Regions from separate parts of the Pseudomonas sp. SDO5271_S396 genome, predicted to be linked through region 2. Evidence: predicted binding sites of a transcription regulator. Region 2 holds the regulator's gene; the other holds the start of a gene.
What was found. Region 2 encodes sigma-54, which starts transcription at its own class of promoters, with help from an activator protein. Its sites were predicted from a motif close to ANTGGCATNNANNTTGCTNT; they were not measured.
Positions count from the first base shown of each region.

Region 1: glnA (glutamate--ammonia ligase) is a predicted target of sigma-54. The motif match lies at 4,945-4,964, and genes of this name have one in related genera.

Region 1 covers NZ_JBSVWB010000045.1:8,235-24,370, forward strand. The annotation lists gene ACW9IN_RS24000 (glycogen/starch/alpha-glucan phosphorylase) at 1-448, opposite strand, end outside; gene ACW9IN_RS24005 (YkgJ family cysteine cluster protein) at 687-1,121, shown strand; gene typA (translational GTPase TypA) at 1,316-3,136, opposite strand; gene thiI (tRNA uracil 4-sulfurtransferase ThiI) at 3,276-4,730, opposite strand; gene glnA (glutamate--ammonia ligase) at 5,064-6,470, shown strand; gene ACW9IN_RS24025 (hypothetical protein) at 6,549-6,980, opposite strand; gene fdxA (ferredoxin FdxA) at 7,012-7,371, opposite strand; gene ACW9IN_RS24035 (SDR family NAD(P)-dependent oxidoreductase) at 7,399-8,154, opposite strand; gene ACW9IN_RS24040 (alpha/beta hydrolase) at 8,190-9,032, opposite strand; gene ACW9IN_RS24045 (phytoene desaturase family protein) at 9,029-10,552, opposite strand; gene ACW9IN_RS24050 (diiron oxygenase) at 10,549-11,439, opposite strand; gene ACW9IN_RS24055 (acyl carrier protein) at 11,475-11,741, opposite strand; gene ACW9IN_RS24060 (MaoC family dehydratase) at 11,761-12,543, opposite strand; gene ACW9IN_RS24065 (beta-ketoacyl-[acyl-carrier-protein] synthase family protein) at 12,546-13,814, opposite strand; gene ACW9IN_RS24070 (acyl-homoserine-lactone synthase) at 14,266-14,946, shown strand; gene ACW9IN_RS24075 (LuxR family transcriptional regulator) at 14,948-15,643, opposite strand; gene ACW9IN_RS24080 (chorismate mutase) at 15,936-16,136, shown strand, end outside.
Region 2 covers NZ_JBSVWB010000007.1:125,325-141,460, reverse strand. The annotation lists gene ACW9IN_RS08235 (uracil-xanthine permease family protein) at 1-1,215, shown strand, start outside; gene hisC (histidinol-phosphate transaminase) at 1,372-2,424, opposite strand; gene hisD (histidinol dehydrogenase) at 2,428-3,753, opposite strand; gene hisG (ATP phosphoribosyltransferase) at 3,882-4,517, opposite strand; gene murA (UDP-N-acetylglucosamine 1-carboxyvinyltransferase) at 4,769-6,034, opposite strand; gene ACW9IN_RS08210 (BolA family protein) at 6,058-6,297, opposite strand; gene ACW9IN_RS08205 (STAS domain-containing protein) at 6,412-6,717, opposite strand; gene ACW9IN_RS08200 (MlaC/ttg2D family ABC transporter substrate-binding protein) at 6,714-7,361, opposite strand; gene mlaD (outer membrane lipid asymmetry maintenance protein MlaD) at 7,373-7,840, opposite strand; gene mlaE (lipid asymmetry maintenance ABC transporter permease subunit MlaE) at 7,840-8,637, opposite strand; gene ACW9IN_RS08185 (ATP-binding cassette domain-containing protein) at 8,637-9,446, opposite strand; gene ACW9IN_RS08180 (KpsF/GutQ family sugar-phosphate isomerase) at 9,757-10,731, shown strand; gene ACW9IN_RS08175 (KdsC family phosphatase) at 10,732-11,256, shown strand; gene lptC (LPS export ABC transporter periplasmic protein LptC) at 11,265-11,837, shown strand; gene lptA (lipopolysaccharide transport periplasmic protein LptA) at 11,824-12,357, shown strand; gene lptB (LPS export ABC transporter ATP-binding protein) at 12,357-13,082, shown strand; gene ACW9IN_RS08155 (RNA polymerase factor sigma-54) at 13,268-14,761, shown strand; gene hpf (ribosome hibernation-promoting factor, HPF/YfiA family) at 14,880-15,185, shown strand; gene ptsN (PTS IIA-like nitrogen regulatory protein PtsN) at 15,198-15,662, shown strand; gene rapZ (RNase adapter RapZ) at 15,665-16,136, shown strand, end outside.

The sequences.
Region 1 (16,136 bases), on a different contig from region 2:
CGTAACGAATGCCATAGCCATGACCCGCCACGCCGAGGGTCGACATGCTCTCCATGAAACATGCGGCCAGGCGCCCCAGGCCACCGTTGCCGAGTGCCGCATCGGGCTCCAGCAGGCGGATGCGCTCAAGGTCCACGCCCAGTTCCGCCAGCGCTTCGCGGGCGATCTCCAATACCCCGAGGTTGCTCAGGCTGTCGTAGAGCAAACGGCCAATGAGGAATTCGAGGGACAGGTAATACACCCGCTTCTGGCCTTTGCGGTAAATGCGCCGCGTATGGTCCATCCAGTGATCGACCATCTGGTCGCGGGCCGCCAGGGCAATGGCTTCGAACCAGTCGTGGTCGAAGGCGTGATCCGGGTCCTTGCCCACCGCGTAGGTGAGTTTGGTCAAGACGGCATCGCGAAATGCGGCTACCTCTGCTTCTCGTGCAAGCGGTTCCTGAGACATCGGTGCGACCTCGGGCGAGATTGAAGGAGTTGCTAGAGCCTAGTCGGTCTGACAGACGGTAGACGCTCTGGTTCGGCACTTTTTTAACGCATTTAACTGGGCAAGGTTTTGATGCATTGGCCGTGCCTGCTTTGACGCCAGCGCGCCTTTTGGCCGAAACCCACAAAATATTGTTCAAAAAATCACCAATCCCGGTATGATCGCGCGCCCGGATAACGCCACACCTTTTGGAACCCCGATGAAGCCTCAACTGATCGCCGCCGCGGAACTCGACCGTCTTGAAACGTGGCAGAAATACTCCGCCCATATGTGCGGCGGCTGCGTGTCCAGCTGCTGCACGCTGCCGGTCGAAGTAAAGATCAAAGACCTGATCCGCATCGGCATCGTCGACGAGTTCGAGCGCGGCGACCCGCCGAAGAACATCGCCAAACGCTTGCAGAAGGAAGGCATTGTCGAGCGCTTCAATTCCAAGTCCGAGATTTTTACCCTGCAGCGCATGAGCAACAACGACTGCCTGTACCTGGATCGTAAGAGCCGCTTCTGCACTATTTATGACAAGCGCCCGGATACCTGCCGCAATCACCCGAAAATCGGGCCGCGCCCGGGGTATTGCGCGTACAAGCCGAAGGAAGTGGTGCGCGAGACCCGGTTCAAGACTCTCGATAAGTTCTGATCCAAATCTTGTAGTGGCTTCAAGGGCCTCATCGCAGGCAAGCCAGCTCCCACATTTTGATTTGTGAACACATTCAAGTGTGGGAGCTGGCTTGCCTGCGATGGGGCCAGCAGAGAAAAACACACAAACCGCAGGCATAAAAAAACGCCCCCGGCCTTTCGACCGGGGGCGTTTTTCATTCAGCCTGAGTTAACTCAGTTCTTGGCTTTCTTGGCAGCGCGGGTACGCTCGCCTTCGTCCAGGATCTTTTTGCGCAGACGGATCGACTTCGGCGTCACTTCGCACAGCTCGTCGTCCTGGATGAATTCCAGGGCCTGTTCCAGGGTGAAGCGAACAGGTGGAACCAGGGCGATGGTTTCGTCTTTACCCGAAGCACGCATGTTGTCGAGCTTCTTGCCTTTGGTTGGGTTGACGCCCATGTCGTTGTCACGGCTGTTCAGACCGATGATCTGACCGTTGTAGATCTCTTGGCCGTGTTCAACGAACAGCTTGCCACGCGCCTGAAGGGTTTCCAGGGAGTAGGTCAGCGCCTTGCCGGTTTCTACCGAGACCAGAACACCGTTCTGACGGCCGGACATGTCGCCGGACTTCATGGTGTCGTAGCGATCGAAGATCGAGGTCAGGATGCCAGCACCGTTGGTCAGGGTCAGGAACTGGTTACGGAAACCGATCAGACCACGCGCAGGGATGTTGTATTCCAGACGTACACGGCCCTTGCCATCCGGCACCATGTTGGTCAGGTCGCCCTTACGCAGGCCCATCTCTTCCATCACCTTGCCCTGGGATTCTTCCGGGGTGTCGATGGTGACGTTTTCGAACGGTTCCTGCTTCACGCCTTCAACCTGACGGATGATCACTTCCGGACGGCCTACAGCCATCTCGAAGCCTTCGCGACGCATGGTTTCGATCAGTACCGAGAGGTGCAGCTCACCACGGCCGGAAACCTTGAACTTGTCAGCCGAGTCGCCTTCTTCAACGCGCAGTGCAACGTTGTACAGCAGCTCTTTGTCCAGACGCTCCTTGATGTTACGGGAGGTCACGAACTTGCCTTCTTTACCGCAGAACGGCGAGTCGTTCACCTGGAAAGTCATGGAAACGGTTGGCTCGTCAACGGTCAGCGGCTTCATCGCCTCGACGTTGTCCGGGTTGCACAGGGTGTCGGAGATGAACAGCGACTCCATACCGCTGATGCACACGATGTCGCCCGCTGCCGCTTCTTCAACGTCGATGCGGTGCAGACCGTGGTGACCCATCAGCTTCAGGATGCGGCCGTTGCGTTTCTTGCCGTCGGCGCCGATGGCGACAACCGGGGTGTTCGGCTTGACGCGACCACGGGCGATACGGCCAACACCGATAACACCCAGGAAGCTGTTGTAGTCCAGTGCAGAGATTTGCATCTGGAACGGACCGTCACGGTCAACCGCCGGCGCCGGTACGTTGTCGACGATCGACTGGTACAGCGGGGTCATGTCTTCGGCCATGTCGGTGTGGTCCAGACCGGCAATGCCGTTCAGGGCCGAGGCGTAGACGACTTTGAAGTCCAGCTGTTCTTCGGTGGCACCCAGGTTGTCGAACAGGTCGAAGATCTGGTCCAGAACCCAGTCCGGACGCGCGCCTGGACGGTCAACCTTGTTGATGCACACGATCGGACGCAGGCCGGCTTCGAACGCCTTCTTGGTCACGAAACGGGTTTGCGGCATAGGGCCGTCCTGGGCATCGACCAGCAGCAGCACGGAGTCAACCATGGACATTACGCGCTCTACTTCGCCGCCGAAGTCGGCGTGGCCCGGGGTGTCCACGATGTTGATGTGGTAGCCGTTCCAGTTGATGGCGGTGTTTTTGGCCAGAATGGTAATGCCGCGCTCTTTTTCCTGGTCGTTGGAGTCCATCACGCGCTCGTCGTTGAGCTCGTTGCGCTCCAGGGTGCCGGATTGACGCAGGAGTTTGTCTACCAGGGTGGTTTTACCATGGTCAACGTGGGCGATGATGGCGATGTTGCGTAGATTTTCGATCACTTGTGTATCTCGATCAGAGGATTCGGTGTGCTGACAGGTCGTGGCAGCGATTAACAATAGAGTCAGGCCTTGCCGTTACAGCTTGACGGCAGAGTCGGGGGGCCGATGACGCAGGCCACAGGCAAACAGCCCCGGGCTCTTAGCTCGGTCGATAAACGCGCACATTGGCATGCCCCTCACTGAGCAGATGGTGGGCATGCAGGCGACTCATCACGCCTTTGTCGCAATACAGCAGGTACTGACGGCTGTTATCCAGTTCCTTGAAACGCGCGTTCAATGCATAGAACGGCAGCGTTTGTACGTCGATGCCGGCGACTTCCAGCGGCTCGTCTTCAGCGGCATCCGGGTGACGGATGTCGATGACGATCTGGCCAGCCAGGGCTTCGCTGACTTCTTCGATCTGCACATCCTGGCCCAGTTCGTCGATCACGCGATCGATCGGGACCAGCCTGGCGTTCTCAAGCGCACGCTCCAGAACCGCCATGTCGAATTCTTTCTCTTCATGCTCCACGCGGTGACGCTTGGCGTGGGTCTTGGGGTTCACCGAGATGACCCCGCAGTATTCCGGCATATGGCGGGCAAAGTTGCCGGTACCGATCAGGTCCGCCTGGTCGATGATGTCCTGCTTGTGGCTGGCGATCAGCGGGCGCAACACCAGTTTTTCGGTGACGCAATCGATGATCGACAGGTTCGGCAGCGTCTGGCTCGACACCTGGGACAGCGCTTCGCCGGTCACCAGTGCGTCGATGTGCAGGCGATCAGCGATTTTCGACGCCGCGCGCAACATCATACGCTTCAATACGACACCCATATGACTGTCGTCGACTTTGCCGAGAATTTCGCCGAGCACTTCCTCGAACGGCACGCTCACGAACAGCACACGCTGGGAGCTGCCGTATTTCTTCCAGATATAGTGCGCAACTTCCATCACGCCCAATTCGTGTGCACGCCCGCCCAGGTTAAAGAAGCAGAAGTGGCTCATCAGGCCACGGCGCATGATCTGATAGGCCGCGACTGTCGAATCGAAACCGCCGGACATCAATACCAGCGTCTGTTCCAGCGCACCCAGCGGGTAACCGCCGATGCTGTTGTGCTGGCTGTGGATCACGAACAACCGTTGGTCGCGAATTTCGATGCGCACTTCGATTTCAGGCGATTTCAGCGAAATTCCGGCTGCACCGCACTCGCGACGCAGCTTGCTGCCGACGTATTTCTCCACGTCCATGGAGCTGAACGGGTGCTTGCCGCCGCGCTTGCAGCGCACCGAAAAAATCTTGCCCTCGATGGCCTGGCCGAAGTGCTGCCTGCACTTCTCGGTGATGTCATCGAAGTCGCCCAGCGGGTACTCGTCCACTTGCAGAAAATGCGCGATGCCCGGCATGCAGCTCAGGCGTTCGGTCATTTCTTTCAAGGCTTTGGCGTCGGTGACGCGGGTTTCCAGCTCGAGGTTGTCCCACACGCCGTTCACCACCACAGCCGGGTCCAGATCGCGGAGCACGGCACGGATGTTCTTGGCCAACTGACGGATGAAACGCGTCCGTACCGGTCGGCTCTTGATGGTGATCTCGGGGAAGACTTTAACGATTAATTTCATGGAAACAGCGCGCGCCAGGCCTGCTGAAAAAGGGGGGCGCGGATTATAGCGGAAATCGCTCAAGGTTTAACCAGTTAATATGTACAGGTGCCTCAAGGCACCATAAAGGTGCGCAGATGAGAAAAAATGCCACATTACAGTGCGATATTTTTTCCATTCGAGCGCAATGCACCTTTATAGGGGCTATTTTGAGGCAAAAAACCCATGTCGGGGCACTGGCATGCAATTTGCTCTCTTGTGAGGCAGGTTGCCATGGCGGAGTATCCGCGCCGGCATCACCCATATTCTAGGGCTAACTCCACTACCCCAGCCCGAAGCCACCCGGAGGACACTATGTCGAAGTCGGTTCAACTCATCAAAGATCATGACGTTAAATGGATTGATCTGCGCTTCACGGACACCAAAGGCACTCAGCACCACGTGACCATGCCGGCTCGCGACGCGCTGGAAGACGACTTCTTCGAAGTCGGCAAGATGTTCGACGGTTCCTCCATCGCTGGCTGGAAAGGCATCGAAGCCTCCGACATGATCCTGCTGCCGGACGACGAAACCGCCGTTCTGGACCCGTTCACCGAAGAACCGACCCTGATCCTGGTGTGCGACATCATCGAACCTTCGACCATGCAAGGTTACGACCGCGACCCACGCGCCATCGCTCACCGCGCCGAGGAATACCTGAAGACCACCGGTATCGGTGACACCGTCTTCGCAGGTCCGGAGCCAGAGTTCTTCATCTTCGACGAAGTGAAGTTCAAATCCGACATCTCCGGCTCCATGTTCAAGATCTACTCCGAGCAAGGTTCGTGGATGTCCGACCAGGACGTGGAAGGCGGCAACAAAGGCCACCGTCCAGGCATCAAAGGCGGCTACTTCCCGGTTCCGCCGTTTGACCACGACCACGAAATCCGTACTGCCATGTGCAACGCACTGGAAGAAATGGGTCAGACCGTCGAAGTTCACCACCACGAAGTGGCAACTGCCGGCCAGAACGAAATCGGCGTCAAGTTCAACACTCTGGTGAAGAAAGCTGACGAAGTTCAAACCCTGAAGTACGTTGTACACAACGTTGCTGACGCCTACGGCCGCACCGCGACCTTCATGCCGAAGCCTCTGTACGGCGACAACGGTTCGGGCATGCACGTTCACATGTCCATCGCCAAAGACGGCAAGAACACCTTCGCCGGCGAAGGCTATGCCGGCCTGTCGGAAACCGCCCTGTACTTCATCGGCGGTATCATCAAGCACGGTAAGGCCCTGAACGGCTTCACCAACCCGGCGACCAACTCCTACAAGCGTCTGGTACCTGGCTTCGAAGCCCCGGTGATGCTGGCCTACTCGGCTCGCAACCGTTCCGCCTCGATCCGTATCCCTTACGTCAACAGCCCACGTGGCCGTCGTATCGAAGCACGCTTCCCGGACCCGGCTGCCAACCCGTACCTGGCTTTCGCAGCACTGCTGATGGCCGGCCTGGACGGTATCCAGAACAAGATCCACCCTGGCGACGCCGCCGACAAGAACTTGTACGACCTGCCGCCTGAAGAGGCCAAAGAGATCCCACAAGTGTGCGGCAGCCTGAAAGAAGCCCTGGAAGAGCTGGACAAGGGCCGTGCGTTCCTGACCAAAGGCGGCGTGTTCAGCGACGACTTCATCGATGCCTACATCGCCCTGAAAAGCGAAGAAGAAATCAAGGTCCGCACCTTCGTACACCCACTGGAATACGAGCTGTACTACAGCTGCTGATCCGGTAGCGCTGCTTGACGCGGCGTAAAAAAAACTCCCAGTCGGCGCAAGCCGCTGGGAGTTTTTTTGTGCCTCGGTTTACGCCAGCGCATCCCACCCGCGTACCAGACCGAGCAGATGCACGACCCCGTACAACAGGCAGATCACGGAACTGACAATGATGAAGCGAGTGCTGCGCCCGGTGCCGATCAGGGCGAATGGCCCAAGCAGTGCGCGCACAAGATAGATCAGCGTGATCACGCACAACGCAGGGCGCAACAAGGGGAGCGGCCCTATAACCCCGGCGCCGGACAAGGCGTAAGCGCCCCAGCTGGCAAGCACCAAGGCAATCGCGAGCGTGATGACGGCGGGAAACCAGCGCCCCTCCTGCGCCGCAACGGCCATGCGCTCGCCCGCACCAAACAAGCGATACCAGGAGGGGCCCACCAGAATCACGCCAATGTGCGCCAAGGCCGCCACCAGGCTGAGCCCTCCTCCTATCAACAGTGCCACGTTGTATCCATTTGCCATGCGGTCACTCCTTGCTGCACACCTGTGAGGATCAGAGAGCGCCTTCAGCCAAGTTCATCGCCTCGGCCTCTCGCACCAGGTAGGGCAGTTTATTGGGCTTTTGACTCCATTGCGCGTGATCCGCCAGGGGAGGAATACGCTGCAGGATCACCGGCCAGTGGTTAACCAACTCGGCATTGAGCGCAAGAAAATGCCGATTACTGTCATCCAGCCGGTTTTCAGCGGCAATGGCTTCCTCGGGACACTCCGGCACACATAAACCACAGTCAACACACTCCTCTGGGTTGATGACCATGAAATTCGGCCCCAAGTGGAAAGCGTCTGCCGGGCAGATGTCGACACAGTTGGTATGACGGCATTGAATGCAGTTGTCAGTCACTACGTAGGTCATAGCGTGCCTCGTATATGTCTGGTGGGTTCAGGCCGTAAGGCCGCCATCGATCACGAACGTCTGCCCGGTGATGTAGTCGGCCTGGCCTGACAACAAAAAGCTGGCCAGGGCTGCCACTTCACGGACCTCGCCAAAACGCTTGAGCGGAATGGTGTCAGTGATCGATTTGCGCACCGGGTCGGCAATCTGCTCGACCATTTCCGTTGCAATGAAGCCAGGCGCAATCGCGTTGACCGTGATCTTGAAGCGTGCGAGCTCCAAGGCCATGGTCTTGGTGATCCCGATCATCGCCGCCTTGGTCACCGAATAGCCCAGTTGCCCCTTGTTGCCTTTCAGCCCACTGACCGACGACATGTGCAAGATCTTGCCGCGGCGTTCGGAAGCCATTGCCGGTGCCAGGCATTTGCTGAAATACACGGCGGAATCCAGGTTGGTCGAGACGACATCGCGGTAACGCTCAATATCGAACTTGAACAGCAATTGGTCGCCGGTGATGCCCATATTGTTGATCAGCCCATAGGGCTCGCCGAGGGTCTGCACCAACTCTGTACACACGGCCTCGACCGAGCCGTGATCCCGCCCGTCACAGGCATACCCACGCGCCCAGCCACCCTCGGCCTCGACTTCCTGCTCAAGCTCACGCGCGGCGGTCGCTGACGACTGATAGGTGAATGCCACTTGGTAGCCTTCCCGCGCCAGGGCTAACACCAGCGCACGCCCAATGCCGCGACTGCCGCCCGTGACCATTATCCATTTGCCGTTTGAAGCCTGTTGAACACCCATGACATAGATCCTTCAGCCTGTTAAGCACTTTGCCGTTACACCACCGGCAAAACGGTTTTCCGAGTTTCCGCACGACTGAAGAACTCAAAGATCTCCTCGAAGTAACGGTCTCGATGCTTCTTGTGGTTTTCCAGATGGTTGCAGCCGTCAAAACCCACCACATGCAACGCCTCGCAACATCGACGCAATTGCGTTACGCCGGCTTCGTCAATAAAGCGGTCGTTGCGGCCATAGAGGTAGGCGATCGGCAGATGCCGTACACCTTGCAGCGAGTGGTCGATGGCACAGGTTCCTGTGGGTACCGCCAGGCGACTGGCACTGAGCCAGCGCATGACCCAGCGCAGCGGCCCGCGCGTGAAGTAACTGCGCATCGAGACCGGCACACTGTCCAGCACTGCGCAGGTGAAGGGCGTCGCGTCCTGTGCCAGAGCATGGGCCACGTGGTATCCACCAAATGACCAGCCCATCAGATGGATAGGCAAGCCAGGGTTGTCCCGCGAGACCTTCCTGGCGATCGCCAACACATCCTCGGCAAACGCTCGCCCGCCGATGGTGCTGCCACCAAAGCCTTTGAAGTTGAACGTGACCACGTGATACCCCTGTTCGAGAATCACCTGATCGAACCTGTTTTCGAAGAAGTAATGCATGCCGTACTTGAGAAACGGATGACACAAAATCACCACGCCCCGGGGCTGCATCACATCGGTGCGCTGCGTCGTCCCTTCGAGCCGGCTGCCGTCGCGCGCCACCTCGACGAAACCTGTCGCGCGCGCCGGCACTTCGCGTTTCCAGCCCTGCACCTGGCGAAACATCACCCGGATAAACAGCCTGGACAGGACACTGCCCAACCCGTTCGGTGGCGGCGCGCCCCTGCTCATGCACGCCTCCACTGCCGAGCTTTCATCTCGGCATAGCCGAACGCGGCCTCATAGCTGGGACCAGCCACCCAGGCGCTGAGAAACTGCACGCCCTGCACCGGAAAGCCATGATGGAACACGTGCCCCTTGAGATCGGTACCCACCATCGCGCCGTAGCCAGAGCCGTCGGTGTTGTTGGTGAATTTCACATAGGTGTGCGGCGTCGCCACTTCCGTATGCAGGATATGTCCACGCAACCCCGGCACATGCTCCAACAGACGCTCAACCAGCATGTCGCAGGCCCGTTTCTTCTTGGCGCGATAGTCCTCGGTCCGACGCTGCGGCCAATGGCCGATCGAGTCGAGCACGTTGATACACACGACCTGGCCCGCAGCAGGGTCCAGCGCGTGGTAGTTGGTGACCTCGACCGGTGACATCGCCCAGAACGCCCGCTCACTGAGCGACGCTTCATAACCGCTGCGCTCGGCCTCTATGCGCAGTTCGGCAGCGGCTGCCGGGTCAGCGGCGAACATCATTGACTCACTGTGATGTAAACCCAGTTGTGCCGGTGGCACATCGGTCACCAGGTAGACCGTGGTGGTAGAACGTGCCGGCTTCAACGCAGTGAGTTTTTCCCGGGTAGCCGTCAGCTCCACATCCGCCGCGAACAAATGCTGTACCGCGTAGTGCGGGGAGGCATTGATGTACACCCGTGACGAATGGAATACGCCACGGTTGGTACGGATACCGGTGGCATTGCCTTGCCCGTCGGTCAGTACCTCCTCGACCCGCGTACCGAGCTGGATCTGCCCACCCGCCTGCTCGACCTGTCGGGCCAACAAGTTGGATAAATGCTGTGAAGAACCGCGGACATAGGCATTGCCACGGTTGAGCGTGGCGTACACCACATGCAGGTAATACAAGTAACCCAGGTCTTCGGAGTAACCACCGACATAGATGCCGGGCGCCGCCAGGATTTCGATCAGATAGGGATCGTCGAACAGTTCCGCCAGCGCCTGGCGCACGGTCTTGTGCTTCAGGTTTCGATGGGCGAAACGCAGTTGAGCCATGTCCGGCTCAAACGTGCCGTCCATCATCTGGAACTGGTAATAACCGTTGCGACCATAGGTCCGAACATGCTCGAAAAAGGTCGCAATGGCCTCGGCCTGGTGAGCGAAGCGCTCGGTCAACTGACGCTCGACGTCGTCCGCGTCATTGGCCAGCGCCAACGCAGTCCCGTTCTGGTAGGCACAGAAATAGTCCTGGGGGTAAACCAGGTCCAGCGCTTCTTCCAACCCGAGACTGCGCAGGATACGAATCAGGTTGCCCTCCTCGTCCATGCCGCTGAGCTTGTGCAGGCTGCAGTCGAAGACCGCCTCTTGCTTCGGACGGCTGAACGTGGAGGCATAGCCGCCGACGACGATATGCTTGTCCACCATCAGCAGGCGAATGCCTGGATTACGCTTCACCAGCATGGCCGCACAGGCCAGGCTGGTGATCCCCGCACCGACAAAGATCGCGTCCCAATCGGCGTCACTCATTGGCGCAACCCCAGCTTGTCGACCCAGGCGTAGATCTCGGCAAACCGCTCGTCATTGAGCTTGGCGTTGCTTGCGGAGCGCCAGACTTCCTCGATCTGCGCCTTGTCATCCGGGGCGACCGGAAATGTGAACGAGGTGTGCAGCGCGATTTCCGGGTTGTAGGTAAACATGTCGATCAGCACCGGCATGATCCGACTCGCCATGGCCCGCACCTGCGCGATGGCTTCAGGACTCGCCGTTTCAAAGAACGACTCGCTGATCCAGCGACCAAAGGCAATGTGCCGCGCCTCATCATGGTGATGCTCACGAAACATGGTCCGGGTCATCGGCTCGATGCCCGGGCCCTGGGACGTGTGCATCGCCCCCAACTCCGCCACCCATTCGATCAGCAGCGTGAACAGCACGCCCACCGCCGGCTCCATCTTCGGCAACGTCACCGTCAGCAACTCGAACAGGCCGACCGGCGGCTTCCACAACTGCAACCCGGCCTTTGCCATGAACCGTTTGAATGTCAGGGTGTGCACGATCTCCTCCTTGGAGAAGACCATCAGATACTCCTGCAGGTCTTCGGAGATAGTCTCGTGAAACTGAGTGACATAGCCCATGTACAACGGCGGAATCGTCTGCTCCAGCCAGATGAACATGGAGATATCACGCCCCGTCTCCAGCCATGCCAGTTCCAGCTTCTGTGCGTCACTCAAGCCCTCGATAAACCGTGTACCGTTGATCCACAGATGATCGGGGTTCTTGGGGTACAGGCTGAGATCAATCTCTTGGTCCCAGGGCAGCACCGTTGCGTGGTCCATGGTCCTGTGGTGCGAAACGGCACTCAGCTTGCGGACCTTGGACTCCCTTGCCTTTGAAATGGTGAGTGTCTGCTTGGACATTCCCCTGCTCCTCTGCGTAACTGAGAATCTGCCGATCAGGCAGGGACGGCCGCCGATGCCTTGAGCTCGACCACGAACTCACACAGCTGACGCAGCGTGGCGATCTTGCGACTGGCGAACGAATCCGGGTCCAGCGCCAAACCGATCTTCTTCTGCACCACGACCTGCATTTCAACGAAATCCAGGCTGTCGAGCTCCATCGACTCGATGCTGGTATCCAGGGTTACCGCATCTTCGTCGACATCCTTGAGCTCCAGAATCAGATCGCGAACAACAGCAAATACTTCAGATACAGTGGTCATTGCAGAGCTCCTTCGTGGGTTAAATCGTTTTTGCCATCAGGCCAAGCGTGATGGTCATGACGTGGCGCTCATTGACGTGCACCCCCAGATCGAGCGTGCCCACGGCTTTGCCGGGGCTTTCGATCAGGGTGATGTTGTCGATTTCACAGCGAATGTCGGTTGGCAATTCGTCAAGCGAACGCAACGACGAACAAAAGGTGATCTGGTGGCTGGTCTGCACCACCAGGTGGCTCGTCAGGTCCTCCAGCCGGTCGAGCCGGGTTTGCTGGCGAAACTGTGGAGACAGGCGCTCGAAGACCACGTCGAGGTGGTATCGAATGAAATAGGAAAAGATCAGCGCATCGAGTGCCACCCAATCATCCATTCCGCGACCGACGTCATCACGAAACGCTGCGAGCCAGGCCGTGACCTCATCGCGCGCCAGCGAAAAGCCAGGAGTACTGGACAGCCACAACGGCGCCTCGACGTTGCGCACATGTCCAATGACATGCTCACCGCCGCCCACGCTGGGCTGCAACTTGAAGCCGGTGCTGTCGCTGCGCTCCCGAGTCGACAACGCGACCTGGCTGTCACGCAGCACCGGCGCCTTGAGCAGCGCCTTGAATTGCACCCATTCCTCGGGCAGAACCTGATTGACCCGCCCCATGTGGTGCTTGATGGGCAGCATCGTGAGCATGCCGTGGACCACGATATCGTCAGCGGCCATTTGGCGTGCCGCCTCACGGTCGAAGTGAATCGGGTTACGGTCACCCGAGAGGTCCGCCCAGGCTTCGATCTGCTCGGCTCCAAATTGCAGCTGCATGATCAGACCACCTTGCGCAGCATGATGCCGGCGTTGGCACCACCGAAGCCGAAGCTCAGGTTCAGCACATTGTTCAGGTCTTGCCCATGCAAGTGCTCGTTAGGCACGTAGTTGAGGTCACACTCGGGATCGGCCTCATCCATATGAATAGTCGCCGGGATCGTCCCTTGGGCGATGGCCTTGAGGCAGAAGATCGCCTCCACGGAACCTGCGGCACCGATCAAATGGCCGGTATAGGACTTGGTGCTGGACATCGGGATGCCGTAGGCGGCATCGCCCAGCGCCAGTTTCACCGAGCGGGTTTCGTTGACATCGTTGAGCGGCGTCGACGTACCGTGCAGGTTCACGTAATCGATCTGAGACGCTTCGACACCGGCCTGGCGGCAGACGTCATTGATCACCCGAACCCGCGCCTGCATGTCTTCGGCCGGAGCCGTCATGTCGTAGGCGTCCGAATAGTTGGCGTAACCGGTGATCTCCCCCAGAATCCGCGCGCCGCGCGCCCGCGCCGACTCGTACTCTTCGAGGCACAGCACCGCCGCACCCTCCGAGAGCACGAAGCCACTACGGCCTTTGCTGAACGGGCAACAGGCCAGGCGAGTATTTTCCTGCTCCTTGCTCAACGCCTGCATCACATCCACCGACCAGACGTTGAACTGCTCCTTCAACGACTCGCTGCCGCCCGCAATCATCACTTTGGCGCGGCCACCACGGATCGCCTCATAGGCTTCACCAATGGCAATGGTGCCTGTTGCACAGGCCGCCACCGGGCTGTTCTGGATACCCCGCATGTTCCAGTTCATGGTGATGCCGGCAGTCGCGGCGTTGCACATCGACATAACCGTCGCAAACGACGTCGAGATGCCATGCTCACGGTATTCGTTGTTATTGCTGTTGGCCGTATCGAGCCCACCCCAGCCGGTCCCCAGAATCACACCGCGATCAAAGGGCGAGACCACCTCATCCAGCGGTGTGTCACCAAACGCCATTTGCAGCGCTTCATGGGTCGCTACCAGGCTGTATTTGGCGAAAAGCGGCAACATCTTGGAGATTTTCTTCGGAAACGGGCGCATCGCCTCGCGACCGAAATCTTCGATGAAACCGAAATAACGGGCATGGATACTGGGATCGTCAAAGCTGTGCCGACGGTATCCGACCTGATAATCCATCATGGCGTCCCAGATGGCGTCGACATTCGGGCCAAGCGAGCAAATAGCCCCGTAACCGGTTACAACGACCCGACGCGGTTCTGAAGAAGCGAACTCTTTCATGTTCTTACCTGTTTCGATGTCTTGGCTGGGCATGCCTTGCAAAATAGTGAGCAGTGCAAGCCTGCGCTGACTACTCAGACTTCCGATGGCATGTTCGGGCATATGTAAAAGTTGAGCGTCAAGCTACACAAATTGTGCAGCCAGACTTCACAAACTTTTACTTTTAAAAACTTTCGGGGTGTGAGTGGCGCAACATTGAAGCGCCGCTGGGGATAATTTGTCGCAGCCCTTCCAGCAATACAACTGTATCTAAGTGCAGGTGACAACCAACGGGACAGAACTAAATAATAAATCTCGAACCTGCACCAAAGTACAGATTGCCAATTGACAGGCATTGATGCCTGAGTAATAGCAAAATGCTTTCTATCCGCTGAAAACCTCACGCTCAGAATCACACACAGGCAAAAGCCCCCTTTTTGCGCTCAACACTGCAAACTAGAGTATTTATACTATGGAAAGAGTGGAATTCTACGTGCTCGAATATAGTGCGACGCCCCACGCCTGGGCATCTGACTTATATAGTTTACGTAAACAAGTGTTCGCCGATCGTATGAACTGGAAGGTTAATATCAGTGGTGGCCTCGAATTCGATGAGTACGACAACGAACAGACGACCTATTTGATCGGTGCTATAAATGGGATCCCATTAGCAGGTCTTCGCCTGATCAATACGTTAAACCCTTACATGGTGGAAGGTCCCTTTAGAGACTTCTTCCGTATTGACCCCCCCAAACATTCGCGCATGGCCGAATCCAGCCGTTTTTTTGTCGACAAGACTCGCTCTCGCGCACTGGACCTGGGTCACATGCCATTAACCGAAATGCTGCTTTTCAGCATGCACAATTACGCCGCCAGCAGTGGGCTGGACTCGATCATCACGGTTGTGAGCAATGCCATGGGGCGGATCGTGCGCAACGCCGGTTGGCATTACGACGTACTGGACAGCGGCGAGGCCTCGCCGGGAGAAAAGGTGTTACTGCTGAACATGCCCGTGAACGAGCTCAACCGCCAGAGACTGCTGCTCAACATCGAACGCAAGCACCGCTTGCCATGGGATCAGGCAAGCCAGTGGCCCCGCCACCTGCACTGGCACGAGCCCTTGTTCGACAGGCAACGACGCTGCGGCGCTTGAGTCAGAGAATGCCCTTGCGCTGAGCCTCATACACCGCTTGTTTGGCATTGCAGACGTTCAGCTTCTCAGAGATGTTGGACATGTGAAATTTGACCGTCCGCTCGGAGATCGCGCAGATCAGCGCGATCTCCCGGTAGGACTTGCCCATCATCACCCACTTGAGCACCTCCAGCTCCTTCACCGACAACGGCCCGCTCTGAGCGCGAAAAAACAACTCATCGAGTGTTCTCAGACTTAGCAATCGATGATGAAAATGAATCAGTGCCATTTGTAAGCGCGCCTGCTGGCCCACCATAAGCCGATCAACTTCGGATTGCGGTCCACCACTGGACAAACTCAAGGAGCTGAACATGCCACTGGCATCATGCAATATAAAAGTTGCGCCAGAGGATATCTGGTACTGGCTTGATCTTCTTAATAATTCCTGACTCTTTTCACTGGCTATTGCCTGGCGCGCATCACTCCAGGAAAAAGGCGCACAGCACTTCAGGCCATGCTGAATAATAGGATCCACTAAGTGATAGCTGCCCTCTTTATACGTTTTCAGCCACGCTTCCGGATAATTAGATATAACCAGAGGTGGCACTTCGCGATTACAGGGAACAGCGAAATAAGCATAACTTAAGCCTTGCAGGTCTCCCAGCAGAAATTCAAGCTCGTTACGCAAATGAGTATCGTCAACCAGGGAGCGATCCATGAAGTTATTTCTGCTTTCCATATTATGAGCTCGTCATTACATACTGGAACCGCGAGATAATCACTCAACCTTGGGAGGGGGCATTAGATTTAGCGCGATGTGCTCAGCCGGCTTCCGACCGCGCAATTTACGCATACTAAATACCCGTCAATAAAAGTCAAGCGTAGGATTTATCTGAAATTAATGGGTCGAGTTAATCAAATTGAAATCAATGATGATGACCATGTCTTCTATTTGATAGCTACCTGGTTGCAAGGCAAGATAAGGTGTTGCGCTTCTATGGAGAAAATTCGTGGCCACTCGACTCATACTCGCTTTAATTCTCTTCAGCACCACCGCGTTTGCTGCTCCGCCCACTCTCGCGCCTTTACTCGGCAGCATCGCCGAACGCCTGACCATCGCCGACCAGGTGGCCTTGAGCAAATGGGACAGTCACAAGGCCGTGGAAGACCGCCCGCGGGAACAGGACGTCATCAACAGCGTGAAAACCCAG
Region 2 (16,136 bases):
TTCGTAGCATTTGGCGCGCTGGTGTTGATGCCGTTGATCACAGGCCTCGATCCAAACGTCGCACTGTTTACCGCCGGGCTGGGCACGCTGTTGTTCCAGCTGGTGACGGGACGGCAAGTGCCGGTGTTTTTGGCGTCGAGCTTTGCGTTCATCACACCGATCATTCTCGCAAAAGGCCAGTTCGGCTTGGCAGCGACCATGGGCGGGGTGATGGCGGCTGGTTTCGTGTACACCTTCCTGGGCCTGGCGGTGAAGATCAAGGGCACCGGTTTTATCGACCGGCTGCTGCCGCCCGTGGTGATCGGGCCGGTGGTGATCTCCATCGGCCTGGCCATGGCTCCGATTGCCGCCAATATGGCAATGGGCAAGGCCGGTGATGGCAGCGAGCTGATCCACTACCAGACCGCCATGCTGATTTCGATGCCGGCACTGTTGACCACGCTGGTCGTGGCCGTGTTCGGCAAAGGCATTTTCCGCCTGGTGCCGATCATTTCCGGCGTGCTGGTCGGTTTTGCCATGTCGTTCTACTTTGGCGTGGTCGATACGGCGAAGATCGCCGCCGCACCATGGCTCGCCCTGCCCCACTTCACCGCGCCGGAATTCAACTGGCAGGCGATTCTGTTCATCGTTCCGGTGGCCCTGGCCCCGGCAATCGAGCATATCGGCGGGGTGATCGCGGTCGGTAGCGTGACCGGTCGCGACTACCTGAAGAAGCCCGGCCTGCATCGCACCCTGCTGGGTGATGGCATCGCCACCACGGCAGCCGGTCTGTTTGGCGGCCCGCCGAACACCACCTACGCCGAAGTGACCGGTGCAGTGATGCTGACCAAGAACTACAACCCGAAGATCATGACCTGGGCCGCGATCTTTGCCATCAGCCTGGCCTTTATCGGCAAGTTCGGCGCTTTGCTGCAAAGCATTCCGGTACCGGTGATGGGCGGGATCCTGTGCCTGCTGTTCGGCTCGATTGCCGCGGTTGGCATGAACACGCTGATCCGTCACAAGATCGACCTGGGCGAGGCGCGCAATCTGGTGATTGTGTCGGTCACCCTGGTGTTCGGGATTGGCGGCGTGCTGGTCGGCACTGGCACCGGCCCGGACGATTTCGGCCTCAAGGGCATCGCCCTGTGCGCGGTGGTAGCGATTGGTTTGAACCTGTTGCTACCGGGCAATGATGGCTGGAAGAACAAGAAGTCGGATGAGCCGTTGATCTAACGGCCAATGCAAATCAGTGTGGTGGCTTGTGTGGGAGCGGGCTTGCTCGCGAAAGCGGAGTGTCAGTCGATAGATGCGTGACTGATATGCCGTATTCGCGAGCAAGCCCGCTCCCACACAAAGCCCTCCCACATTATTTAGCTTATTCGGCGTGGCTTAGAGCTCGCCCAGGCCGTCGACCAGCGCCTGGTTCTGCTCCGGCGTACCGATGGTGATCCGCAGAAACTGGGCAATCCGTTCCTGCTTGAAGTGCCGCACAATCACCCCTTGCTCACGCAATTTGGCCGCCAGGCCAGCGGCGTCGTGCCGTGGGTGGCGCGCAAAGATGAAGTTGGCTGCCGACGGCAGCACCTCGAAGCCTTTGGCCTGCAACTGGGCGGTCAGTTTTTCACGGCTGTCGATCACCTGTTGGCAGGTTTTCTCGAAATACGCCTGGTCTTCGAACGCGACAGCCGCGCCCACAATCGCCAGGCGATCCAGCGGGTAGGAGTTGAAACTGTTCTTGACCCGCTCCAGTGCCTCGATAAGGTCTGGATGCCCCACCGCCAGCCCAACCCGCAGGCCCGCCAGCGAGCGCGACTTGGACAGCGTCTGGGTCACCAGCAGGTTCGGGTAGCGGTCTACCAGGCTGATGGCCGTTGCGCCGCCGAAGTCGATATACGCCTCATCCACCACGACGACCGAATCCGGGCTGGCCTTGAGGATCTGCTCCACCGCGTCCAGCGCCAGCAGGCAACCGGTCGGCGCGTTGGGGTTGGGAAAAATGATCCCGCCGTTCGGCCTGGCGTAGTCGGCGACGCGAATCTGGAACTGCTCGTCGAGCGGCACGGCATCAAACTGAATGCCATACAGGCCGCAATAAACCGGATAAAAGCTGTAGCTGATATCTGGGAACAGCAGCGGCAGGTCGTGCTGAAACAGCCCGTGGAAGATGTGTGCCAGTACTTCGTCGGAACCGTTGCCGAGGAACACCTTGCTGGCGTCGACGCCGTAGTACGTGGCGACAGCCTGCTTGAGCCGGTCGCTGTTGGGGTCGGAGTACAAACGCAGGTCGTCGGTCAGCTCGGCACGCATGGCCTCCAGCGCCCTGGGTGAAGGGCCGTACGGGTTTTCGTTGGTGTTGAGCTTGACCAGCTTGGTCAGCTTCGGCTGCTCACCCGGCACGTAAGGCACCAGGTTCTTGACGAAGGGGCTCCAGAATTTGCTCATGTCTCAGTTACCTGTCTTGTCGTCAAGGATGCGGTATTCGGCGCTGCGGGCGTGGGCGCTCAACGATTCGCCACGGGCCAGCACGGAAGCGGTCTTGCCCAGCTCCGAGGCGCCTTGCGGCGAGCAGAAGATGATCGACGAACGCTTCTGGAAGTCATACACGCCCAGCGGCGAAGAGAAACGCGCGGTGCCGGAAGTCGGCAGCACGTGGTTGGGGCCTGCGCAGTAATCACCCAGGGCCTCGCTGGTGTGGCGTCCCATGAAGATCGCACCGGCGTGACGAATCGACGGCAGCCAGGCCTGCGGGTCGGCTACCGACAGCTCCAGGTGTTCCGGGGCGATGCGGTTGGCCACTTCGATGGCCTGCTCCATGTCGCGCACTTGAATCAGCGCGCCCCGGCCATTGATCGACTTTTCGATGATCCCGGCACGGTCCATGGTCGGCAGCAGCTTGTCGATGCTCGCCGCCACTGCCTCCAGGAATGCCGCATCCGGGCTGACCAGGATGGCCTGGGCGTCTTCGTCATGCTCGGCCTGGGAGAACAGGTCCATGGCGATCCAGTCCGGGTCGGTCTGGCCGTCGCATACCACCAGAATCTCCGAAGGTCCGGCAATCATGTCGATACCGACCTGGCCGAATACATGGCGCTTGGCGGTGGCCACATAGATGTTGCCCGGCCCGACCACCTTGTCGACCTGCGGCACGCTTTCGGTGCCATAGGCCAGGGCCGCAACGGCCTGGGCGCCGCCAATGGTGAACACGCGATCCACGCCGGCGATGCACGCGGCCGCCAACACCAATTCGTTGATTTCACCGCGTGGTGTCGGTACCACCATGACCACTTCGGTCACGCCAGCCACCTTGGCAGGAATGGCGTTCATCAGCACCGACGACGGGTACGAAGCTTTACCACCCGGCACGTACAGGCCGGCGCGATCCAGTGGCGTGACCTTCTGCCCCAGCACGGTGCCGTCGGCTTCGGTGTAGCTCCAGGAGTCCTGTTTCTGTTTTTCGTGGTAACTGCGCACTCGCGCCGCCGCCACTTCCAGGGCCTGACGCTGCGGCGCTGTGATACGCGTAAGCGCCAACTCCAGGCGTTCGCGGGGCAGGATCAGGTCGGACATGGACTGGACGTCCAGGCCGTCGAACTGGCGGGTGAAGTCCACCAGCGCAGCATCACCGCGTTCGCGCACAGCCTTGATGATGTCGAGCACCCGCCCATTGACCGAATCGTCGGACACGCTTTCCCAGCTCAGCAGATGATCCAGATGGCGGGCGAAATCCGGGTCGGCAGCGTTGAGTCGGGCAATGGCAGTGGACGTGGTCATAGCGGGGGCCTCATAGGATTGGCAAATAGACTCAGGCGCCGAACGTTAGCAGTCGATCCGCTTGGGCACCTGAGAATTCTGGCTATGAGGCGGATAGACGGGCGCAGCCTTGCGGCTACGCGGGTGAGTCAACCGCGGTGTCGCGACTCCACTGCCTTGCGCAGGGTGTCGATCAACGCCTGGATACGGGCGTGTTGCATCTTCATCGAGGCCTTGTTGACGATCAGACGGGAGCTGATGTCGGCAATGAACTCCTGAGGTTCGAGGCCGTTGGCACGCAGGGTGTTGCCGGTGTCGACCACGTCGATGATCTTGTCGGCCAGGCCGATCAGCGGCGCCAGTTCCATCGAGCCATAGAGCTTGATGATGTCGACCTGACGACCTTGCTCGGCGTAGTAGCGCTTGGCGACATTGACGAACTTGGTGGCTACCCGCAGGCGGCCTTTAGGCTCAACGTCGCCGACACGGCCGGCGGTCATCAGCTTGCACAGGGCGATCCGCAGGTCCAGCGGCTCGTACAGACCCTGGCCGCCGTATTCCATCAGCACATCCTTGCCGGCCACACCGAGGTCGGCCGCACCATGCTCAACATAGGTCGGCACGTCGGTAGCCCGCACGATCAGCAGACGGACGTCGTCCTGGGTCGTGGGGATGATCAGTTTGCGGCTCTTGTCCGGATTCTCGGTCGGCACGATGCCCGCTTCAGCCAGAAGCGGCAACGTGTCATCAAGGATGCGGCCCTTGGACAGTGCAATGGTCAACATGGGAAACGTCAGTCCTTCATCAGGCTATTGCGGTCTGGTCGCAAATGGCGCCAGACACAGATCGAGGCCATTACAGCCTCGATTTGAAACAAATTCAGCATATTGCTTCTTCAACTTGTAGTGAGCGGGCTTGCCAAGCGCTGGACTGCGCAGCAGTCCCATTTTTGGGGTCGCTACGCAACCCAGCGCGGGGCAAGCCCGCTCACCACAAGAAGCCCGCTCACACAGAGACGGTGTTTATAGCAGCGGGACTAACCCGGTACGCGGCGGATTTTTGCGCCGAGCATCTGCAGTTTTTCTTCGATGCACTCGTACCCACGGTCGATGTGGTAGATGCGGTCGATCAGGGTATCGCCATCGGCGATCAGTGCCGAGATAACCAGGCTGGCAGAAGCGCGCAGGTCGGTGGCCATTACTGGCGCGCCTTTGAGCTTGTCGGTACCCGTGACGATCGCGGTGTTGCCTTCAACCTGGATCTTCGCGCCCATGCGGTGCAATTCGTACACGTGCATGAAGCGGTTTTCGAAGATGGTTTCGATCACGGCACCGGTGCCTTCGGCAATGGCGTTCAAGGAGATGAACTGCGCCTGCATGTCGGTCGGGAACGCCGGGTATGGAGCGGTACGCACGTTGACGGCCTTGGGGCGCTTGCCGTGCATGTTCAGCTCGATCCAGTCTTCACCCGTGGTGATTTCGGCACCTGCCTCGCGCAGTTTTTCCAGGACCGCTTCCAGAATGGTCGGATCGGTGTCCTTGACCTTGACGCGGCCACCGGTCACGGCAGCGGCAACCAGGTAGGTACCAGTCTCGATGCGGTCCGGCATCACTTTGTAGGTGGCCGAGTGCAGGCGCTTCACACCTTCGATGGTGATGGTGTCGGTACCGGCGCCGCTGATGTTGGCGCCCATGGCGATCAGGAAGTTGGCCAAGTCGACCACTTCCGGCTCGCGGGCAGCGTTCTGCAGCACGCTGCGGCCATTGGCCAAGGCAGCGGCCATCATGATGTTCTCGGTACCAGTCACGCTGACGGTATCAAAGAAGAAGTTCGCGCCACGCAGGCCGCCTTCCGGCGCCTTGGCCTTGATGTAGCCACCTTCGACGTCGATGACCGCACCCATGGCTTCAAGGCCACGAATGTGCAAGTCCACCGGACGCGAACCGATGGCACACCCACCCGGCAGGGCTACTTCAGCCTCGCCAAAACGGGCAACCATCGGGCCCAGCACCAGAATCGACGCACGCATGGTCTTCACCAACTCGTACGGCGCGACCAGGGTCTTGATGGTGCGTGGGTCGATTTCGACGGCCAGTTTCTCGTCAATCACCGGCTCGATGCCCATGCGACCGAACAGCTCGATCATGGTGGTGATGTCGTGCAGGTGCGGCAGGTTGGCTACCGTGACCGGGCCATCGCACAGCAGGGTCGCTGCCAGGATAGGCAAGGCGGAGTTTTTTGCACCGGAAATGCGGATCTCGCCGTCAAGGCGGGCACCGCCGGTAATAATCAATTTATCCATAAGAATCTCGACGCCTTGGGGGCTCAGGTACGCTCGGCCCAGGCCGCGCGACTGAAAAATTTCATAGTGACCGCATGGATGCTGCCATCGGTGATCCATGGGTTCAAATGGGCATAGACCTGCTGCTGACGCTTGACCGGGCTCAATGCCGCCAGTTCATCGCTAATCACGTTCAGCTGGAAGTTGCAGCCTTCGCCTTCAACTTCAACGTTCGTTTCCGGCAGCTTTCCTTCAAGGAAGCTCTTAACTTCTAGGGCCTGCATGCTCAACCTCTATCGGCGCCCAGTGCGCACGGGTCGCACATCATACAAAAAAGCCCCGCGCCTGCGAACCCCGCATAGCAGGACTCTGACGGGGGGCTTGATCATAAATGCGTACTAAGGATGGACCAACAACTCAGTCAGGCCGGAAACCTCGGCAATTTCACGCATGTCTTCAGGCAGCGCACGGATGCTCACCGGTTTTTTGGCCGCCTCGGCATCACGCATGAAACACAGCAACAAGGACAGACCGACACTGCTGGATTTGGTCACACCTGAGCAATCCAGCACCAATGCGGGCGCCGCGCTGGACTTGATCAGTGCCTGGCCCTGCTTGCGCAGGTCAGGCCCGGTGCGGTAATCGAGCACACCACTGATGAACAGCTCGCCGGCGTCACCCAAACGAACGGCCGATTCGGTCATTGCGCAGGCTTCCCGGCAGCTTTGTCGGTTTCTTCCTTGGCCTTGGCCACTTCACCGGCCCAACCATTGATGGTTTTGTCCAGGTCGTTGCCATTGCGCTGCATGGCGTCGGCGAACTGGTCACGGAACAGCTTGCCGATATTGATGCCATTGATGATCACGTTACGCAGCTTCCACTCGCCGTTGACCTTCTCCAGGGTGTACTGCACCGGGTAGACCGCGCCATTGTTGCCCTTGACGGTCATGCCCACGCTGGTGCGGTCGCCCGATTCGTCCTTGGCCGGATCAACGGTAATGCCCTGATTGTTGTACTCGAGCAAAGCGTTGCCATAGAACTGGAACAGACCACGCTTGAAGTTTTCCTGGAAGCGCTGCATCTGCTCAGGCGTCGCCTTGCGCGAATACTTGACTGTCATGATGCTGCGCGAAATGCCTTCGGCATCCACCACAGGACCCACGATGGTGTTGAGCGCATCGTAGAACTTGCTTGGGTCTTGCTTGTATTGCTCTTTGTTGGCAGTCAGGTCAGACAACATCTTGTTGGTCGTGTCCTGCACCAGATCGTGCGCAGAATCCGCCGCGCTGGCCATCAGCGGCAGCGCTGCAAGCAATACCAGCAGGCCACGTCGCAGGGTAGAGATCATGAACAGATTCCTCATTTGGCGTCTTTATTGACCGTATTGAGCAAAAATTTTCCGATCAGGTCTTCAAGCACCAGCGACGACTGCGTGTCGTGAATGGTCGAGCCATCCTTCAGCAGGGCCGTTTCCCCGCCCACACTGACACCGATGTACTTCTCGCCCAGCAACCCAGCAGTGAGGATAGATGCAGTGGAATCGGTCGGCAGATTATTCACCTTCTTGTCCACTTGCATCGTCACTCGACCCGTGAAGCTGTCGCGATCCAGATCGATTGCCGTGACCTTGCCGATAGTGACACCGGCCATGGTCACTTTAGCTCTGACAGTCAAACCGGCGATATTGTCGAAGTATGCGTAAAGTTTATAAGTATCGGCGGTGGGGCTGGCCGAAAGACCACTGACCCGCAGGGCCAGCAACAATAAAGCCAGGATGCCAGCCAGCAAGAAAAGGCCGACACCGATTTCCACAGTGCGGTTTTGCATCAGAAATCTCCAAACATCAAGGCGGTCAAAATGAAGTCAAGGCCCAGTATCGCCAGCGAGGCATACACGACGGTCTTGGTGGTGGCGCGACTGATCCCTTCTGAAGTGGGCTCACAGTCGTAGCCTTGGAATACGGCGATCCAGGTCACTACAAAGGCAAAGACCATGCTCTTGATGATCCCGTTGAGTACGTCGCCCGTGAAGGTCACGCTGTTCTGCATGTTTGCCCAATAGGAACCGTCGTAGACACCCAGCCAGTCCACAGCCACCCACGAACCGCCCCAGATGCCCACCACGCTGAAGATCATCGCCAGCAGCGGCAGGGAAATGAAGCCGGCCCACAAGCGCGGGGCAATAATGTATTTGAGCGGGTCCACACCGATCATTTCGAGGCTGGACAATTGCTCGGTGGACTTCATGTTGCCGATTTCGGCGGTCAGCGCAGAACCTGCACGCCCGGCGAACAACAGTGCAGTTACCACCGGCCCAAGCTCGCGCAGCAGCGTCAGGGAAACCAGTTGCCCGACCGCCTGCTCCGAACCGTAGCCGGAGAGGATATTGAACCCCTGCAGCGCCAGCACCATGCCGATGAAAATCCCGGAGACCACGATGATCACCAGGGACATCACTCCCACCGAGTGCAGCTGCTTGATCAGCAAGCCGAAACCGCCCCCTATGGCGCCACGGCCGAGCAAGGCATGAAACAGGAAAATGGTGGAGCGGCCCAGCGATTCGACGACGTCGATGCCGGAGCGACCGAAAAGGCGAACCTTCTCGACAAGAGATGTCTTGCGCATCAGCGCTTCCCCAGAAGGTCTGAGCGGTAATCCGCTGCCGGAAAATGAAAGGGCACTGGGCCGTCGGGGTCGCCGGTCATGAATTGGCGAATACGCGGGTTGTCGGCGTTCATCAGTTCTTCAGGCGTGCCCTGCCCCAATACCTGACCATCACCCACGACATAAAGGTAGTCCGCAATGCTGGCCGTTTCAGCCAGGTCATGGGAGACCACAATACTGGTAATCCCCAGCGCGTCGTTGAGCAGGCGGATCAGGCGCACCAATACGCCCATGGCGATAGGATCCTGACCGACGAAGGGTTCGTCATACATGAGGATCTGAGGATCGAGGGCGATAGCTCGTGCCAGCGCAACGCGGCGCTTCATGCCGCCGGAGAGCTCATCGGGCATCAGGTCGATGGCACCGCGAAGACCTACGGCCTGCAGTTTCAGCAACACAATGTCACGAATCATTTCATCGGACAGCTGGGTATGCACCCGCAGAGGGAAGGCCACGTTCTCGAACACGTCGAGGTCGGTGAACAGCGCACCACTCTGGAACAGCACGCCCATATGCTTGCGCGCGTCGAACAGATCGCTGCGCGACAGTGTCGGCAGGTTCTGGCCATTGACCCACACTTCGCCGGCGCTGGGCCGCAATTGCATGCCCATCAGGCGCAACAGGGTGGTCTTGCCGCAACCGGAAGGCCCCATGATGCCCGTGACCTTGCCGCGGGGAATGCGAATATCGACATTATTGAAGATGCTGCGCGTCCCGCGCTTGAAGGTCAGTCCCTTCAGCTCGACCGCGTAGGCGTTATCGGCACTCATCTAAACTCCTTGGGATGCAGCCTCTCACTCAGACACCACGTTTGCGACAAACGTTTGCAACGGATGCGCAATAGATAGCCACGTGGACTGGGCGGACCGACTGGCCGCGAACTATATCACCGCTGATACGAGGCGCCCAAGGCCGGAACAGCGCTTGTTCATGTTCAAGACAGGTAAAAACATTGCTGACTGTGTTACCGGAAGAAAGAATCTCGGACATCTTGCGAATAAAGCCTGACGAACTTGCGTGAGGGAATTGATCATTACCGCTATAATCGCCGACTTTTCGTCAGGCTATACGATTCCAGACATGAGCCAATCCAGCGACCTTATCCAATCCGCGCAACGCACCATCCGTCTCGAGCTTGAAGCCGTAGAGGGCCTGCTGGCCCATATCGACGCGGATTTCGTACGCGCCTGCGAGATGATTCTGGCCAGCAAAGGCCGTGTTGTCGTCGTCGGCATGGGCAAGTCCGGCCACGTCGGCAACAAGATCGCAGCCACACTGGCAAGCACCGGGACCACCGCTTTTTTTGTGCATCCGGCCGAAGCGAGCCACGGCGACATGGGCATGATCGCCAAGGAAGACATCATCCTGGCGCTGTCCAACTCCGGCACCACCAACGAAATCGTGACCCTGCTGCCACTGATCAAGCGCCTGGGCATCAAGATGATCAGCCTCACCGGCAACCCGGAATCGACGCTGGCCAAGGCCGCCGAAGTGAACCTGAACGTTCACGTCGCCCACGAGGCCTGCCCGCTGAACCTGGCACCGACCTCCTCCACCACAGCCGCTCTGGTCATGGGGGATGCCTTGGCCGTGGCCTTGCTGGAAGCGCGTGGTTTTACCGCCGAGGACTTCGCGTTTTCCCACCCGGGCGGTGCTCTGGGCCGTCGCCTGCTGCTGAAAGTGGAAAATGTCATGCATGCAGGCGATGAATTGCCTCACGTCCAGCGCGGCACACTGCTGAAGGACGCGCTAATGGAAATGACCCGCAAGGGCCTGGGCATGACCGTGATTCTGGAGTCCGACGGGCGCCTGGCCGGGGTGTTCACCGACGGCGACTTGCGCCGCACCCTGGACCGCACTATCGATATACACACCGCGACCATCGACGCAGTGATGACTCCGCACGGCAAGACCGCACGCCCCGAAATGCTCGCAGCCGAAGCGCTGAAGATCATGGAAGACCACAAGATCGGCGCACTGGTGGTTGTCGATGCCGACGACCGCCCGATCGGCGCCCTGAACATGCACGACTTGCTGCGTGCGGGAGTGATGTAAATGAGTGGCGACCTGCTGCAACGCGGTAAAAACATCAAGCTGGCGATTTTTGACGTGGACGGCGTGCTGACCGATGGCCGCTTGTACTTCCTTGAAGACGGCAGCGAGTTCAAGACTTTCAACACCCTCGACGGCCAGGGCATCAAGATGCTGATGGCCGCCGGCGTGCAAACAGCCATAATCAGTGGTCGCAAAACCCCCGTTGTGGAACGCCGTGCACAAAACCTGGGGATTCCTCACCTGTATCAGGGCCGCGAGGATAAACTGGTGGTGCTGGACGAGCTTCTTGGCCAACTCAACCTAAGCTATGAGCAAGTCGCCTATCTGGGTGATGACTTGCCTGACCTGCCGGTGATTCGCCGGGTCGGCCTGGGCATGGCGGTCGCGAATGCGGCGGCGTTCGTTCGCGAACACGCCCACGGCATCACCACGGCCCGTGGCGGCGAAGGCGCAGCCCGCGAGTTCTGCGAGTTGATTCTGCGAGCCCAGGGCAGCCTTGAAGCGGCACACGCCGCCTACCTATAGAGCGTTTTATGCTGAGCAAAAAGATTCGCAACTTCCTGCTTTTCGGGGCTATCGCCGCGCTGTTCCTCGCGGTGGGCTACTGGAATATCAGCCCGGAGCGCTTTCTCGACCAGCCTGCGGCGCAGGTGGACGAAGGTGCTATCGACTATTACGCCATCAATGCCAGGAGCGTGCAGTTCCTGCCCGACGGCAAGGTGCAGTACGAGATGACGTCGGACAAGGTCGAGCACCTCAAGGCCACCGAAGTGACCTTGCTGACCAACCCGGACATGAATATCTACCGCGGTACCGAATTTCCATGGCACGTCACCAGCAAGCGTGGCGAGGTCAACCCGGATGGCACCCAGGTCGAACTGATCGATTCGGTGCGCGTTGCGCGCACCGATGCGAAAAACCGTGACACCGTGATTACCAGCAGTCGCATGACCGTATTCCCGCAGAAGCAATATGCGCAGACCGAGCAAGACGTTAGAATCGACGGCGCTGGCGGCGTATCGACTGGCAAGGGAATGAAAGCGTATTTGAAAGAAAGCAGGATACACCTGCTATCGAACGTAAGAGGACAGTATGAGGCTCGTTAAAACTCTCCCTATTTTGCTCGGTCTGGGCGCAGCACTGGGAAGCGTGAGCGCCTGGGCTCTGCCGAACGATAGCCAGCAACCGATCCGCATCCAGGCTGACGAAGCACAGCTGGATGACAAGCAAGGCGTCGCGACCTACACCGGCGGCGTGATCATCACCCAGGGCTCGATGAAGATCACCGGCAACACGGTGACCCTCACCCGCACCGCTGCAGGCGATATCGACGTAGTCACCTCCGTGGGCAACCTGGCCTACTTCGAGCAGAAGCAGGCACCTGCCGATACCGGCCCGATGAAAGGCTACGGCAAGACCATCCAGTATCACGCCCAGCAAAATCGTATCGTCCTGATCGACCAGGCAAAAGTGCTCAGCCCCGATGGCAACTCCACCGAGGGCGAAAAGATCACTTATGACACCGTGAAACAGGTCGCCAATGCCGGTCGCGCCAATGGCAACAAGGTCACCGCGCCACGTCCACGTATCGATATGGTTATCCAGCCGAAGAAGAAGGCCGAGTAATGGCAACCCTGAAAGCCCAGCATCTGGCCAAGGCCTATAAAAGCCGTCAGGTCGTTCGCGACGTCAGCCTGTCCATCGACAGCGGCCAGATCGTCGGCTTGCTCGGCCCCAACGGTGCCGGCAAGACCACCTGCTTCTACATGATCGTGGGCCTGGTCCAGGCCGATCAGGGCCGTGTACTGATCGACGACCTGGACGTCAGCCACCAGCCCATGCACGGTCGCGCCCGAGCCGGCATTGGCTATCTTCCGCAAGAAGCGTCGATCTTCCGCAAGCTGTCGGTTTCCGACAACATCATGGCCATCCTTGAAACCCGCAAGGAACTGGACCGGGACGGCCGTCGCAAGGAGCTGGAAAACCTCTTGCAGGAATTCCACATCAACCACATCCGCGACAACCTCGGCATGAGCCTGTCCGGTGGCGAGCGCCGTCGCGTGGAAATCGCCCGCGCCCTGGCCACGGCGCCGAAGTTTATCCTGCTGGACGAACCGTTTGCCGGCGTCGACCCGATCTCGGTCGGCGATATCAAACAGATCATCCATCACCTCAAGGCCAAGGGTATCGGTGTATTGATCACCGACCACAACGTCCGTGAAACACTCGACATCTGCGAAACCGCCTATATCGTCAATGATGGGCAACTGATCGCCGAAGGTGACTCCGACACCATTCTGGCCAACGAACTGGTCAAGGAAGTGTACCTGGGTCACGAGTTCCGCCTGTAAACACACATGGTGTCAGGCCATTTGTCATCCTGCGCGGAAATCAATAAGAAGCTTCGGATTTTTATTGTTACCGCGCTCTAGGCAAATCCCCCGATATCAGGCATATAATTTGCTTATGTTTGGCGCTCACGCGCCCTGTCGTGGATGGCGCGTTGCGCCGGCGAATAAGGTGTTAAGCCCCTGCCATGAAACCATCGCTAGTCCTGAGAATGGGCCAGCAGCTGACGATGACACCGCAGCTGCAACAGGCCATCCGCCTGCTCCAATTGTCGACACTGGACCTGCAACAGGAAATCCAGGAAGCCCTGGAGTCCAATCCGATGCTCGAGCGCCAGGAAGAAGGCGACGACTTCGACAATGCAGATCCGCTGGCCGACAACATCGAGCAAAAACCCAATTCCGACGTTCAGGAACCCTCCTATCAGGAAACCGCCCCGACGGTAGACAACCTGGAGGACGGCGAATGGAACGAACGCATCCCCAACGAACTTCCCGTGGACACCGCCTGGGAAGACGTTTACCAGACCAGCGCCAGCAGCTTGCCGAGCAATGACGATGACGAGTGGGACTTCACCACCCGCACGTCCGCCGGCGAGAGCCTGCAAAGCCACCTTCTGTGGCAACTCAACCTGGCCCCGATGTCGGACACCGATCGCCTGATCGCCGTGACACTCATCGATTGCATCAACAACCAGGGCTACCTGGACGAGACCCTAGAGGAGATCCTCGAGGCGTTCGACCCGGAGCTGGACATCGAGCTGGACGAAATCGAAGCGGTTCTGCACCGAATCCAGCAATTCGAACCTGCCGGCATTGGCGCTCGCACCCTGAGTGAATGCCTGCTGCTGCAACTGCGCCAATTGCCTGCCAAGACCCCCTGGCTTGCCGAAGCCCAGCGCCTGGTCACCGACTACATCGATTTGCTCGGCAGCCGCGATTACAGCCAACTGATGCGCCGCATGAAGCTCAAGGAAGACGACCTGCGCCAGGTCATCGAGCTGGTGCAGAGCCTCAACCCGCGCCCGGGCTCACAAATCGAGTCAAGCGAAGCCGAGTACGTCGTCCCCGACGTGATCGTGCGCAAGGACAATGAACGCTGGCTGGTGGAGCTGAACCAGGAGTCGGTACCTCGCCTGCGGGTCAACCCGCAATACGCCGGCTTCGTGCGCAGGGCTGACACCAGCGCCGACAACACCTTCATGCGTAACCAGTTGCAGGAGGCCCGCTGGTTCATCAAGAGCCTGCAGAGTCGCAACGAAACCCTGATGAAGGTGGCTACCCAGATCGTCGAGCACCAGCGTGGTTTCCTGGAATACGGCGACGAAGCCATGAAACCTCTGGTTCTGCATGACATCGCCGAAGCGGTAGGCATGCACGAGTCGACGATTTCCCGGGTAACCACACAAAAATTCATGCATACCCCGCGGGGTATTTATGAACTGAAATACTTTTTCTCCAGCCACGTCAGCACCTCCGAAGGCGGCGAATGCTCGTCCACGGCGATTCGCGCAATCATCAAAAAACTGGTTGCGGCGGAAAATCAGAAAAAGCCATTGAGTGACAGTAAGATCGCTGGTTTACTGGAGGCACAAGGCATTCAGGTCGCCCGTCGAACCGTCGCCAAGTACCGCGAATCCCTTGGGATCGCGCCTTCCAGCGAGCGTAAGCGTTTGATGTGACGGGCGGGCCACAGCGTTCGGGGTGTGTTCTAAAGTCGCTCAGGCGGTTTCAGGATACAGCCCAGTGGCAGGCACCCCGGCCTGCTGCGTTATGCACTGGCAACGAAGGAGAAGCTGTATGCAAGTCAACATCAGTGGACACCATGTAGAAGTCACCCCTCCACTGCGCGACTATGTCGAGCAGAAGCTGAAACGGCTTGAGGGTCATTTTGACAAGATCACCAATGTGCAGGTGATCATGAAGGTCGACAAGCTTCAGCAGAAAATCGAAGCGACTCTACAGATTCCTGGTGGCGAGGTCGTCGCCAACGCCGAGCATGAAGACATGTATGCATCGATCGATGCGTTGACTGATAAGCTCGATCGCCAACTCAAAAAGCATAAGGAAAAGCAGCAGAGCCTTCTTCAGGGCACTGGCCGCTAACACTCCCCACCCATGATTCGACTTGAAACCATCCTGACCCCCGGCCGTTCCCTCGTGAACGTGCCGGGCGGCAGTAAAAAGAAAGCCCTCGAACAAATTGCCAACCTGATCGCGCGCGAAGTGCCGGATCTGGAGATGCAGGACGTGTTCGACGCGCTGATTGCCCGTGAAAAACTCGGTTCCACGGGTTTTGGTAACGGCATCGCCATTCCTCACTGCCGCCTCAAAGGCTGTGAGACCCCGGTCAGCGCCCTGCTGCACCTGGAAGCCCCTATCGATTTCGACGCCATCGACGGCGCCCCGGTCGACCTGCTGTTCGTTCTGCTGGTCCCGCAAGCCGCCACCGATGCGCACCTTGAACTGCTTCGGCAGATCGCCAGCATGCTCGACCGCAAGGAAGTACGCGACAAACTGCGCAGCGCCAGCAGCAATGAAGCGCTTTATCAGGTTGTTCTGGATGAACAAAACGGGCAGTAATCATGCGTTTGATCATCGTCAGCGGCCGCTCCGGCTCGGGTAAAAGTACCGCCCTCAACGTTCTTGAGGACAACGGTTTCTATTGCATCGACAATTTGCCGGCCGGCCTGCTGCCGGAGTTGGCAGAGCGTGCATTGATTCACACCGAATTGTCGCAGCCCCTGGTGGCCGTCTCGATTGATGCGCGCAACCTGCCCAGCCATTTGGATCGATTCCCGCAATTACTCGAAGAAGTACGTGCCAAGCACATTCAGTGTGACGTGCTCTATCTGGACGCCGACGAAGAAACGCTCCTGAAGCGTTTTTCCGAAACCCGGCGGCGCCATCCCCTCAGCAGCCCGCACCGCTCTCTGGCCGAAGCCATCGAGGACGAGAGCAAGCTGCTCGGCCCGATCATCGATCTCGCCGACCTCAAGATAAACACCACCGATCTCAACCTGTATCAGCTACGCGACGCCATCAAGCTGCGCCTGT